Regions from separate parts of the Bacillus haimaensis genome, predicted to be linked through region 1. Evidence: riboswitches for the same ligand, from Rfam matches in the RefSeq annotation. Region 1 holds a riboswitch; the other holds the start of a gene.
The links. A riboswitch is a leader RNA that binds a small molecule or an ion and turns the genes downstream of it on or off. The one in region 1 is predicted to bind lysine.

Region 1 (6,909 bases):
ATCCGTTTCCTCACTTAAAATCCTGGGAACGCGGGGACCGGAGAAAACGATAGGAAACAAAAAAGCTGCTGGCGGTTTTTTACCCGCCAACAGCTTTCTTTTTAATTCTGCACTTGTTTTTGCTCTTTAGATTTTTTTACTGCCCAGTAGATGCTGCCACCCATTCCGCCCCAGATGACCACAATTCCTACAACCATCATAACTAATGCACTAGCTTCCATTATTTATTGACCTCCTTTGAAGAGGAAGATGGTAAAACTACCTCCGCTTTTTTCCATTTCAATAAGGAGAATACGATTCCTACCAAGATAGCTCCCAAAGCAACAATCCAGCCGTATTGAATCGTGAATAGACGGGAATACCCATCTGCGGCACCATAAACTTCCTTAATGTTTGTACGGATTAGATCAAACATCATGTATCCAAGAACCAAAGGCGTGATGAAAGCCAAGGAAATCTTCCACCATGATCCAAGGAATCCTGTCAATTTGATATCAGAAACCATATTCGCATGATCCTGAAGAGGCTTCAATTGTCTTACAATCCATACTACAACGATAACTTGAACAAGACCTGCAAGTGCTACACCGAACTGGTTGATGAAGTAGTCAGCTACATCCAGTAGGTTCAAGCCGCCTTGAGTTGCAAAGAATAAAGATAGGACTGCAGAAAGTCCTCCACCGAATAGTACCGCTTTTGTACGGGAGATGTTGAATTTATCCTGTACCCCTGCAACAAATGTTTCCACGATGGAAATCAAGGACGTTAATCCTGCAAGTACCAATGAAGTAAAGAATAGGAATCCGAAGAACTGGTTGAAAGCCGGGAACTCGTTGATCACCTGCGGGAATACCATAAACGCAAGCCCCACTCCGCCTTTTACAACTTCATCTACACCTACACCCTGCTGCACCGCCATGAAACCTAAGATACTGAATACCCCGATACCTGCCAATAGCTCAAATCCTGAGTTACTGAAGCCTGTAATAAAGGCGTTGTTTGTAATATCTGATTTTTTCGGAAGGTAACTTGAGTAAGTCACCATGATGGCAAATGCAATCGAAAGACTGAAGAAAATCTGTCCATATGCTGCAACCCACACCTTTCCGCTTGTCAGGACGTCCCAATTCGGTTTGAAGAATGCATTCAAGCCTTCGACTGCACCGTCAAGCATTAAAGCGCGTACAACAATGATCAAGAATAGAACTACCAATGTTGGAATGAAAATTTTATTCGCAACTTCAATTCCCTTTTTGATTCCTTTGAAAAGAACCCCTAATGTAATGACCCAAACTAGTATCAATGGTATAAGTACAGACGGCACCAAGCTTCCGAATTCACCCGGAGCTGCCAACTGAAGATAATCTTCTACCAGGAATCCTACTGTGTCCTCGCCCCAGCTTAATTTTAATGAGAAAACAGAGTAAGACATCGCCCAAGCGATAATGACAGCATAATAAGTGGAAATAACAAATGCTATTGCAACCTGCCACCAGCCGAGCCATTCAAACTTTTTACTTAATCTAGCATAAGAAAGAGGAGCAGATCCACGATACTTATGGCCTAGTGTGAACTCAAGTATCAGTAGTGGGATACCTGCTGTCAGAAGAGCAAATAAGTAAGGTAAAAAGAATGCTCCTCCTCCATTGTCATAGGCAACTGCCGGAAAGCGCCATATGTTTCCCAAACCGATGGCCGATCCAACCGCTGCCATAATAAATCCTGCCCTTGTCCCCCATTGCGGTCGATTTTCCATTGTAATATCCTCCCCCGTTGAACTCATAGATTTTCCAAAAAATAGATAAAAGAGTCCAAATCTTTTCTTTTTTCAGACTATTTAATATAATTTATACATAGTATAACTAGACTTTATGACTATGTCAAAACATTATTTTCATTTATCCTTTTCGAGTTAAGACGACAAAGTTCGATATTGAATAAATATTCATAACTTCAAGAGAACTCTTCTCCAAATACCGCCACATAAGCTTTTTTTTATGAATAATTATTCCTTGAAAGTTAATTGAAAAAAATATAAAAAAACACACTTTCCAATATGCTAGAAGATATAGCACAATAAGAAAGTGTGTTTTTTAATATTTATGAAAAGTATTTTTAGGCAGTTTTCATCGCTCTAGTAGCAAACACCAAGATGACAAATGCTGCAAATACCACCAATAGACCCAACATTGTGCTACCAGTCACCCCAAGCACAATATAACCAATAATGGAGATGACTGCACAAATCAATGCATATGGAAGCTGTGTCATGACATGGTCGATATGATTACATCCTGCCCCTGTTGAGGAAAGGATGGTCGTATCGGAAATCGGTGAACAGTGATCCCCGAACACTGCCCCTGCAAGCACTGCAGCGAGAGCCGGTAAAAGAAGGCTGACGTCTGTCGCCGCTGCAATCTGACCTGCGATTGGAAGCAACAGGCCAAAAGTCCCCCAGGATGTCCCTGTAGCAAGAGCTGTAAATCCTGCGATAATGAAGATGACTACCGGCAGGAACGCAATGTTCATATTGGAGTCAGCTACAACACCAGCAAGGTAATCGCCGGTTCCAAGCTCCCCGATAAGCCCCCCAATGGTCCAAGCGAATATTAAGATATAGATGGCTGGAAGCATGGATTTGGTACCAGCCCAAATTCCTTTTCCAACCACATTCCCGCTTATTCCACCTTTGGAAATTTGTCTGAACAAGAAAAGGAAGGATACAAGCAATGCAAACATACCACCATAGAACAAGGATGCGGAAGGATCTGTGTTTTCAAAAATGCCAAGCAGGGTAATATCCCCATCAATAGCAGTTGCCCCAGTATAGAACATCGCACCGATCACACCGACAAAGAGAGAAACGATAGGCCATACAAGGTAGCCGATTGTTCCTTTCGTACTTGTAGGAAGATCATCAGCAAGTTCTCCAGGAACCTCTTTTTCCGGATCATATAATTGACCAGTTTCCATGGCACGGTCCTCATGTTTTTTCATAGGCCCGATGTTGAAATTGAAAAAGCATACAACAAAAACCATCAATAGTGCGGAAAATACGTATAAGTTCATTGGAATGATCTGCATAAATGCGCTAAAAGCCGAAATATTGTTGATGCCCTGCTTTAATAATACCTCAGTACCAATTGTCCCGATAATTACCGCTCCCCAACTTGATATTGGAGAAACCACACAGATCGGAGCAGATGTGGAGTCAATCAAGTATGCAAGTTTAGCACGTGATACCTTATGACGATCTGTCAGTGGTCTACTAATCTGACCTACTGCCAAAGCATTAAAATAGTCATCAATAAAAATGATAATCCCTAGAATTGCAGTTAAAAATTTTGAGCCTCTTCTAGTTTTGATCTTTTGCTGTGCCCAATCTCCAAATGCACGGCTACCGCCTGTAAGGGAGATGAACGCCGTAATGATTCCCAGGATGATCAGGAAAATTAAGATATAAATATTCCATAAGTTCAATTCTTTATCTTCCACGGAATAAAATAGGCCAAGCACTGTATCCCATATCAGTACAAACATCGTAATCGGATTGAAATCTGCAAGTAATAGTGCAGATGCCAGGATCCCTGCTCCAAGTGATAGCAATACCCTTCTGGTCAAAATAACCATCAGGATTGCCAGCACCGGAGGAATCAAAGTATAAATTGTTCCTTCCATACAAAAAACCCCCATAAAATTGTAATTGGTTTGACCTGTCCAAACGGTTTACAATAATGGGGGCTCTGAGTATTACATAAAAAAACGCAATGATAGAAAATAACTATCATTACTCGTATGTAATGTATGTTATCCTCCATCCGATCAGTAGCCCTCCATTACAAACCCGTCCGTACCGGTCATAATGGCAGTGTTATCCTTATTCAAGATAACCCCAGCAAAATAAGCTTGACGACTCATTCCGCTTCGGCACAGCATCCTTTCTTCTACCATCTTAGGTGTCACCCTCCAGTAGTTTTACTCTTATGCTATGCAGCCTCTACCTCATCGTATGATAAGGGAAGTATATGATTTTATTGTTTTACTATATCACAAAAATTACACGAGGACAAAGGAAATTTTTTGCTAGTATCAGCTTACCGCTGACATGCTCCCCTGATTGTCGCAATCCACGATACTGACATCCAGGTGATCCTTTAAATTGATATCATACGGGGTGTCCAGTTCGGCTCCCTCCGCTTCTATGATCCGGATGATCGGTCGCTCCGTGATATCCTTATTCTGCCCTACAACGAGCCCTTTTCGGCCGTCATTGAGCGTCACAGCAAGCCCGAAAGGATAAATGGCGACAGATTTCCGGAAAGCCTCGATGATTGCCGGCTCGTAAAGGGATTCAGAACCCGCATACAGAATCTCCAAGCCCTCATGTGGCAGCATCGCACTCCGATAGATTCGATGCGAGGTTACCGCATCAAAGACATCCGCCACTGCCAGGATTTTGCCGAACAGATGGATATCTTCGTTTTTGACCCCTCTCGGATATCCGCTGCCATTCAGTCTTTCGTGATGCTGGAAAGCGCAATGAGCGACAAGAAGAGGAATGGTGTGCATATTTCGTAGAATATCATATCCATAAGTGGTGTGCTTTTTCATTTCAGTGAACTCTTCACTTGTCAGTTTCCCAGGCTTGAATAAAATCTCGGAAGGTATCTGCATCTTTCCGATGTCATGAAGAATCCCGCCAAGCCCCAGAATCTCAAGGTCCTTTTGCGGCAACCCCAATTTGATCCCGATGGAGAGCGCGTATAACGTGACATTCAATGAATGGGTGAAAACATAGTTATCATGTATATAAACATCTGTTAAAAGTGTTGCCACTTCCTGGTTGGTTTTCATATCTGCAAGCAAAGTATGAATAAGGCTCTTTAGGTCCTTGGACGACTGGTCCATCACAAACCATTTGCTGAGCTTCTTTTCGCTCTCCAGCAGCTTAAAGGTATCGGTAATCGTGGTGATCGCCTTTTTTCTTGTTTGATCCGAAATCATCGTCGGAGCTTCCAAATCTTTCGTTCTTGCATCTTCTATATAAACATATGTAACATTCAACTGCTGCAAACGTGTAATCATCCGTGCTGTTACAGGGATTCCCGCACTCAACAATGCTCTCCCCTGCTCATTATAGATAGTTTTCGCTAGCTTCATTCCCGGCTTCATGGACTTAGTGGGTAATAATCTCATAGTTTCTCCTATCTTCATAATTCGACAAAATCTATATATTTTCCATTATAGTAAAAACAATGAAAGAAAACTTCATTATTAACAAAGTTTTTATAAAAAATTTAATATAACTTTCGACAAATAAAAAAAGACCTTGCATCGAAGGTCTTTTATATCATTCTCAACAAAGCATCCCTTCCGGACATTCCAACTGTAATACCCAGACTTTCCGCTTCATACGTAACCGATTCCAAAGGGGCCTCTATTAATTGCTCAATTGTCCGAACACCCACCGCTCGCCCAGCAATGATCCGACGATCTTTCAGCTTTTCATTCAAAAGGGCAACATCGAGGGCTCCACACATGATATATCCTTTATCACTGGTTACAGCAAGAAAATTGGTTTTAGGCAATCTGACAGTGATTGCTGTAAAAGTAAAGTCATTAATTTTGATTGGCGCCATTTCAATCATAGATAGTTGTCACGCTCCCTTCTCCTATCAATTTATGACAGGAGCACAAAAGAGTGTAAAAAATGGGTATTAGCTTAGCTTATAAACGTGAAAGCTTTTCGGCTAGGACGTCCCGAAGCAATTCGGGCATGTAGAACTTCTTGTCTTTTGCACGCACAATGGTTGGATACATGCGCCCGAACGTGAACATATCGATTGTGCCAATGGAAATGGCATCATGGCTTTGGATTTCTTTCCCCTTTACACGAATGGCTTTGATTTGCAAAGTACCATCTGAGAAAAATTCACTTTCCAGCTCCAATCCACTTAACGCCATCTTCCCCATCACTTTCCCCCGGAAGCCGAGGCCTTTCACCTTCAGTTCTTCCATTTCAGGCTGGATTGATTGTTGAAGGACCTCCCGAAGCTCCTCACCGGTCAGCGTCACTCGACAAGGATTGATTGGATGGGGGCATAGGCGATGCAATGCCTCTCTTGTAATTGCACCTGTTGGAATGGACTCCAGCAGCACCCCGGCATTCACCATTCCGATATCTGCATCACACCATTCTTTTAATGCTTCTGCCAGAAAATTTGCAAGGGGGGATGGGGCGAACCAGTCGATTTTCATAGGTTCCTGCAATTCAGCCAGCTTGTACTGCAAAGCTCCTGACGCTTCCTCTTCCATCCGATCAATCACCTTTTTCACTTCACTATTGGGTTGTGTCTCTTCCAGGGAATGCAGCTTAGCCTTTTTCTGTGTTATCCTCTTCTGCTCATTAAAACCAATAGAGACCTCTCCGATAAACTGCCCATACTTCCCAGCGCCACAAACGAGCGTATTCCCGATCATTTTCCCTTCAGGCAGCACATGATGGGTGTGTCCACCGAGAATGACATCGATGTCCGGAAACCTTCTAGCCATCTCCTCATCATCAGTAATTCCGAGATGCGACAGCACGACCACAGCATCCGCCTCGGCCCTCACCTCTGGCAGGATTTTTTCCAGTATCGTATAAGGATCTTCCAGCTTCCAGCCCAAGAGCTCATAAAAATGCTGATAGTAGACGGTTACCCCAACAAAACAAACCTTTATATCACCCATCTGTTTATAGAAGTAAGGTTTCACCCAATCCGGGTATTCCCCACTGGTTTCGAACAGGTTTGCCACCAGCACCTGAAAATCAGCCTCCCGGTATAGCTCTGACAGAGCCTGATAATCCAGGGTTATTCCCTCATTGTTTCCAATCGTCGCAAAATCATATTTCAATAGATTCAACAT
Region 2 (6,909 bases), 380 kb from region 1:
TTGGTTACCAACCTAAAGAAGCTTTAGCTGAACTATTGAACAAACACGCTTAAGCCTAGCTGATAGCGTTCTGAAAGTCCGGTGTCCCTTGTTAATGATAAGGGTGCCGGGCTTTTTTGTATGAAAAGGTTTGTAAATTATTTTATGTATCTAGCTGTTGATTGGAGCAATAGGCGAAGACTCCTGCGGGAGTTAGCGGTAGGCTGGAGACCCCGCAAGGCAAAGCCTGAGGAGGCTCCAGCATCGCCCCGCGGAAAGCGCAGCCTAGTGCGGAAATCAACAGCGGTGTTTCAAGAACCTTGTTAGATTAGCAGATCCAGATTCATTCAGCTAATGGGTAAAGATCGCACCAAACTCAAAATGGAACAAAAAAACAGATAGATGTATAATAAAAGGAGACAAATCATTGGTTGGGGTGAAAGGGTAAATGGAACAGAACATAAAAGAAAAGCTTGCGATATTGCCTGACCAACCAGGATGCTACCTCATGAAGGATAGGCAGGGTACCATCATCTATGTAGGAAAGGCAAAGGTGCTGAAAAACCGGGTCCGCTCATATTTTACAGGCAGTCATGACGGCAAAACGCTGAGACTGGTGAATGAGATTGTGGATTTTGAATATATTGTCACGTCTTCAAATATTGAGGCATTGATACTCGAACTGAATCTTATAAAGAAGCATAATCCGAAATACAATGTGATGCTGAAGGATGATAAGCGCTATCCTTTTATAAAAATTACGGCGGAGAAGCATCCTCGACTTCTCATTACAAGGAAGGTGGCAAAGGATAAGGGTAAGTATTTCGGACCCTATCCCAATGTACAGGCTGCCAATGAAACCAAGAAGCTGCTAGACCGCGTCTATCCGTTGCGTAAATGCATGACCCTGCCAGACAGGGTCTGCCTTTATTATCATTTGGGCCAATGTCTTGCACCTTGCGTGGAGGACATATCCCAGGAAACGAACAAAGAGATGGTCGATGGGATTGTGCGATTCCTTAACGGCGGATATAAAGAGGTCAAGGAAGAATTGACCGTAAAGATGCAGAAGGCCGCAGAGGATCTGGAGTTTGAACGAGCAAAGGAATTTCGCGATCAGATTCTGAATATCGAAGCCACGATGGAAAAGCAGAAGATGGAAATGAACGACTTTGTTGACCGTGATGTGTTTGGGTATGCGGTGGATAAGGGCTGGATGTGTGTGCAGGTGTTCTTTATCCGACAAGGCAAGCTGATAGAACGGGATGTATCACTTTTCCCGATTTATAATGAACCGGAGGAGGATTTCCTGACCTACCTCGGACAATTCTATTCCAAACAGAATCACTTTGTACCAAAAGAGGTGATGGTGCCGAATGGAATCGAATTGGAGATGGCGCAGGCCCTTCTGCAGACCAATGTGATGCAGCCGCAAAGAGGCAAAAAGAAACAATTGGTTGACTTGGCGAAGAAAAATGCCAAAGTAGCCTTGGTGGAGAAGTTCTCCTTGATTGAACGCGATGAAAAGAGAACAATCAAAGCGGTGGAAAACCTTGGTGAGGTTCTTGGAATTGAAACACCCTTAAGAATTGAAGCATTCGACAACTCGAATATACAAGGGACAGATCCTGTTTCTGCGATGGTTGTGTTCATCGATGGCAAGCCTGAAAAAAGAGAGTACCGGAAATACAAGACGAAAAGCGTACAAGGACCGGATGATTATGAATCCATGCGTGAAGTGGTAAGAAGAAGGTACACGAGAGTACTGAAGGAATCCCTGCCACTTCCAGACCTTATCATCATTGATGGCGCAAAAGGGCATATGTCTGCTGTTAGGGATGTGCTCGAAAACGAGCTGAACCTCTTTATACCGATTGTCGGTCTTGCAAAGGATGAGAGGCATCGAACGAGCAATCTACTGGCTGGAGAAGACGCCATGATTGTCCCGCTCGAGCGGACGAGCCAGGAGTTCTACCTGCTGCAGAGAATCCAGGATGAGGTTCATCGATTTGCGATTACATTCCATCGCCAGCTAAGGAGTAAAAATGTCTTCCACTCCGTCTTGGACGATATTCCGGGAGTAGGGGCAACAAGGAAAAAAGCGCTGCTCAAGCAGTTTGGATCTGTTGCAAAACTGAAGGAAGCAACAGTGGAAGAGATTCAGCAGGCGAAAATCCCACGCCCCATCGCTGAAGAAATTTTTAATAAATTACAGGAATAGGTATTGTATCTATTCTAGGAGTCTGATATAATCACTATTAATTTCATAATGTGCCACTTCAAACTAATGAAGTGATGATAGAGGTGCGAACTTCAAAAGTATGTAATCGGAGAAGAAAGAGCTTCCGAGAAGATTACGGAAAGGGGAGGATCGCCGAAGTAAAAAAAAGTCTCTTTTTCTTTTTTTTACTGGTTCTGCGTTTAAGAAATGTAGGACTGTCAGGCTGTTTTTGTGCTGCCTGGAGAGCTATCTCACGCGTGAACGGTTTTTATATTTTGCCAATCACAGCAATGAGACAAAGCTCATTGCTGTTTTTTTATACCTTCATACAGGAAATAGTCACGGGTTTAAGACTCATTTCTTCGCGAGGTGCATCCATTGGGCTTTCTATCTTTTACATTATGATGAAATAAACTAGAAAAGGGAATGGTGGGTATGTCAACGATTGTTGTACAAAAATTTGGAGGAACTTCGGTCGGGTCTGTTGAGCGAATTCAGCATGTTGCAAAACGAGTTATTTCTGAAGTGGAAAAAGGCCACAAGGTAGTGGTGGTGGTTTCTGCCATGGGGAAAACGACAGATCAGCTGTTAACGTTGGCAAATGCAATCAATCCACACCCGAGCAAACGCGATATGGATATGCTTCTTACAACTGGGGAGCAGATCACCATTTCACTTTTAGCTATGGCGCTTCAGGTCAGAGGCCATGAAGCGGTATCCCTGACTGGATGGCAGGCCGGTATTCGGACAGAGCCTGTACATGGGAATGCCAGAATCACCCATATTGAAACAGACCTTTTGAAAAGCCATTTGGCTGCAGGGAAAATTGTGATTGTGGCAGGCTTCCAAGGGATTACGGAGACGAATGAAATCACAACACTTGGCCGAGGTGGTTCCGATACAACGGCTGTTGCATTGGCTGCTGCTCTGGAAGCGGACAAATGTGATATCTATACAGATGTAACCGGAGTGTTTACGACGGATCCCCGTTTTGTGAAAGAAGCAAGAAAATTGGCGGCAGTATCCTATGACGAAATGCTGGAGCTTGCCAATTTAGGAGCGGGTGTATTACACCCAAGAGCGGTTGAATTTGCGAAAAATTATGGAGTGCAGCTTGTTGTGCGTTCAAGTATGGAAGAGGAAGAAGGCACCATCATTGAGGAGGAAGTTTCCATGGAAAAGAGTTTAGTAGTAAGAGGAATTGCGTTTGAAGATCAGATTACCCGTATTACCGTATGTGGATTGCCGAATGAGCTACATACTCTATCCACTATTTTTACAACATTGGCAAAACATAGCCTGAACGTCGATATCATCATCCAGACAAGTATGGATAAAGATACAACTAATATCTCCTTCTCTGTGAAAACGAAGGATGTGGAAGAGACTATCCAAGTGCTCGAGCAATATAAAGAGCATCTGGGCTTTACTCATATTGAAAAAGAAAGCAACTTAGCGAAGGTTTCCATCGTTGGGTCCGGTATGATTTCCAACCCTGGTGTAGCTGCGGAAATGTTCCAGGTGCTGGCGACGGAAGGCATTCATGTCAAAATGGTAAGTACTTCCGAAATCAAGGTATCCACAGTGGTGGATGTAGGAGTAATGGTGAAGGCTGTAGAGGCGTTGCATGTAGCGTTCAAGCTTGGGGAAGAATCAGTGGAGAGAGTATTGAACTAGGTGAAGTGGGAGGAGCGTCCTTTGAGGGTGCTCTTTTTTTATGAATATGAATCTGGGGGACAGGCATCTCTTTTAGTGATAATCTATAAGAAAATGCCTGGAGAGGTTAGAGGTGTAATCATAGATGAAAAAGAGTAATAAAAGCCATGTTATAACTTATGGGGATGCTTTTGTCGATTTCATTGCCAAAGATATAACAAACAAATCATACAATACCTATCTTGGTGGAGCTTCATTAAATGTAGCAGTAGGCTTGAGTCGCCTTAAAGTTCCATCCTATCTTATGACGGTAACTGGTGAAGATGAAAACGGTCAGTTTGTCCGCAATGAACTTTTAAAGGAAAACGTGCGACTTGATTACGCTCAAGTAATTCCAGAGAAACAAGTGACTGGAGTATACGTGCATCTTATGTCCGATAACGAAAGAATCTTCCACAAGTATATGGATGAAACACCTCACGTTCAATTGGAGAAAAATTATCTTGCTACTGAAGCATTTCTGCAAGCTTCCATTTTTCATATAAGCTCAGGGACAATGTTCCACTCTATAGCGCTTACGACCACTCAACAAGCAGTGGCAATGGCGAAAAAAGCCGGAACCCTCATTTCGTTTGATGTAAACATCAGACTGCTGCGATGGGAAAGCGAAGCACAATGCAGAAATACGATTCACTCCTTTTTAACTGAAGTGGATATTCTTAAATTAACGGTCGAGGAACTGTTATTTCTAACGGAAACTTCGCAAATGGAGGATGGAATCGATAAGCTTGTGAGATTGAATATTCCTTTGATCCTCGTGACTGTTGGGGAATCAGGTACATATGCAATACAAAATCAAAAAACTTATCACATACCCGTAAAGAAAGTGGAACCAGTGGATACAACCGGTGCCGGGGATGCCTTTATGGCAGGTTTACTTCGATATGTTTACTTTAATGGCATACCATCTACATCAGAAGCACTCTTTCAATGCATCGCCTTCGCCAACAATCTTGGGGCACTTGCAACAACAAAACATGGGGCCATGACAGCAATGCCCCGTTTGGAAGAAATTGACTGGGGGATGTAGCTTTTATCGGATACATTAAAATCTTTAGCGCCAAGGAAGTACCTCTAAAAGGAGTTCGGCATCAACTTTGCCTTTTTCGGCACGAACTAGGCTGACTTTGGCACGAACTCGGTACTGTTCGGCATCAACTCACCCATTTTCGGCACGAACTATGAACTCTGGTGAATTCGAAAGCAGTACCCACCAGTCAAAACAGAAAGAAATAAGCGCATGCCTCAGCATGCGCTAGAAAGTATAGGTTATTTGTCCCATTGGACGGTGATGTAGATCTCCTGGCGTTTTTTCTGCTCTTCGATTGCCTCGGCAGTTTTGCCTTTTTGGCGTTGAACTTGTTCTGCAAGAAAGCCGGCTTCAAGCTGGAAGATTGCGTCCTTATTCAACTCAAGGCGTCGCTTCACCATGTCACCGCTAAGAAGGTATTTGATCTCGTATTTTTTCTGTTCAATGATCTCAAGATCTCCCCATCCCGCTGCTTTGAAAAATTGCGAGATCTCTTCCTGGGTGCCAATAGTGAATCGTCTTGCAAGCTGCTTGCCGGACCAATAGATGATCTGTGTGTGATCTTTTCCCAAAAGGTCTGGAAGGAGCATGTCGCGTATCAGTTCGTACCCAAAAACAGGGACTTGTAACGTTGTGTCCATTTCTTCTTGTTGTTCTTGCAGCTTGTTTGCTTCGGTCAATTTACTTCCCCTCTTTCTACTACCCTCATTATATAATAAAGCCCTTCACAAATAAATGAAGCGGAAGAAGTATTTTATACTAGAAAAATATTATCTTATTTTTCTGACATATTAAACTGCACTTGACTTTTTCAAAAATTACAATTTTTGTACGCGTTTTCTTGACGCTTCTAATATGGGGGAGTAAAATAAACTTGTCACATATTTGTCGATATATCTGTAAAGGCTTTCATTATATTGAAAGTTTAAAAAAGGGATGCGGGAGTTCGAGTGATTTTTTACTATAATAGATAGTGAAAGAAAGAACTTGTAAACATCTAATCTATTTTCCTACATTAAAAAGGGGGTTAAGTGATGGCAACAGAACGTGAATTTTTACTTCGAAGACTCCACTCGCTTCTAGGAGTCATTCCGGTTGGTATTTTCTTAATTCAGCACTTGGTTGTTAACCATTTTGCTACAAAGAGTCCGGATGCATTTAACAAAGCGGCACATTTTATGGAGAGCCTGCCGTTCCGTTATGCTTTAGAAATTTTTGTGATTTTCCTGCCAATTCTATTCCACGCAATCTACGGCTTATATATTGCTTTTACAGCAAAGAACAATGTAAGCAAGTATGGGTATGGACGTAACTGGATGTTCATGGTTCAACGTTTCACGGGAATTGTTACATTGATTTTTATCGTATGGCACGTATGGGAAACACGTATTGCAGCTGCAAGAGGAGCGGAAGTAAACTTTGATATGATGGCTAACATTCTTGCTAGTCCTGCTATGTTCGGGTTTTACGTTGTTGGTGTAATTGCAACGATTTTCCACTTCGCAAATGGCCTTTGGTCTTTCTGTGTAAGCTGGGGAATTACTGTAACTCCTCGTTCTCAACAAATTGCTACCTACGTGACAATGGGTATCTTTGTCGCTCTTTCAGTCGTAGGAGTTCGAGCATTATTAGCATTCGTATAAGACCTATAGCAACTATTAAGGAGTGAGTTACCATTGAGTAAAAAAATTATCGTGGTCGGCGGTGGATTAGCGGGCTTAATGGCTACCATTAAGATTGCAGAAGCCGGTGTACCAGTGGATTTATTTTCATTAGTACCAGTTAAACGTTCTCACTCGGTTTGTGCCCAGGGTGGAATTAACGGGGCAGTAAACACAAAAGGAGAAGGGGATTCTCCGTGGGAGCATTTTGACGATAGCGTATATGGTGGGGATTTCTTAGCAAATCAACCTCCAGTTAAAGCAATGTGTGAAGCGGCACCAGGGATCATCCATCTTTTGGA

Region 2: linked by a shared signal. The riboswitch ahead of ABN702_RS03315 (aspartate kinase) and the one ahead of ABN702_RS01345 (Na+/H+ antiporter NhaC family protein) in region 1 are both predicted to bind lysine.

The regions. Positions count from the first base shown of each region.
Region 1 covers NZ_CP158164.1:315,634-322,542, reverse strand. The annotation lists gene ABN702_RS01360 (M23 family metallopeptidase) at 1-53, shown strand, start outside; gene ABN702_RS01355 (MetS family NSS transporter small subunit) at 102-221, opposite strand; gene ABN702_RS01350 (sodium-dependent transporter) at 221-1,756, opposite strand; gene ABN702_RS01345 (Na+/H+ antiporter NhaC family protein) at 2,116-3,678, opposite strand; lysine riboswitch at 3,819-4,008, opposite strand; gene ABN702_RS01340 (HD-GYP domain-containing protein) at 4,090-5,196, opposite strand; gene ABN702_RS01335 (YunC family protein) at 5,346-5,648, opposite strand; gene ABN702_RS01330 (bifunctional metallophosphatase/5'-nucleotidase) at 5,728-6,909, opposite strand, start outside.
Region 2 covers NZ_CP158164.1:692,695-699,603, forward strand. The annotation lists gene trxA (thioredoxin) at 1-53, shown strand, start outside; gene uvrC (excinuclease ABC subunit UvrC) at 428-2,200, shown strand; lysine riboswitch at 2,271-2,457, shown strand; gene ABN702_RS03315 (aspartate kinase) at 2,636-3,877, shown strand; gene ABN702_RS03320 (carbohydrate kinase family protein) at 4,002-4,946, shown strand; gene ABN702_RS03325 (YslB family protein) at 5,186-5,626, opposite strand; gene ABN702_RS03330 (succinate dehydrogenase cytochrome b558 subunit) at 5,981-6,589, shown strand; gene sdhA (succinate dehydrogenase flavoprotein subunit) at 6,623-6,909, shown strand, end outside.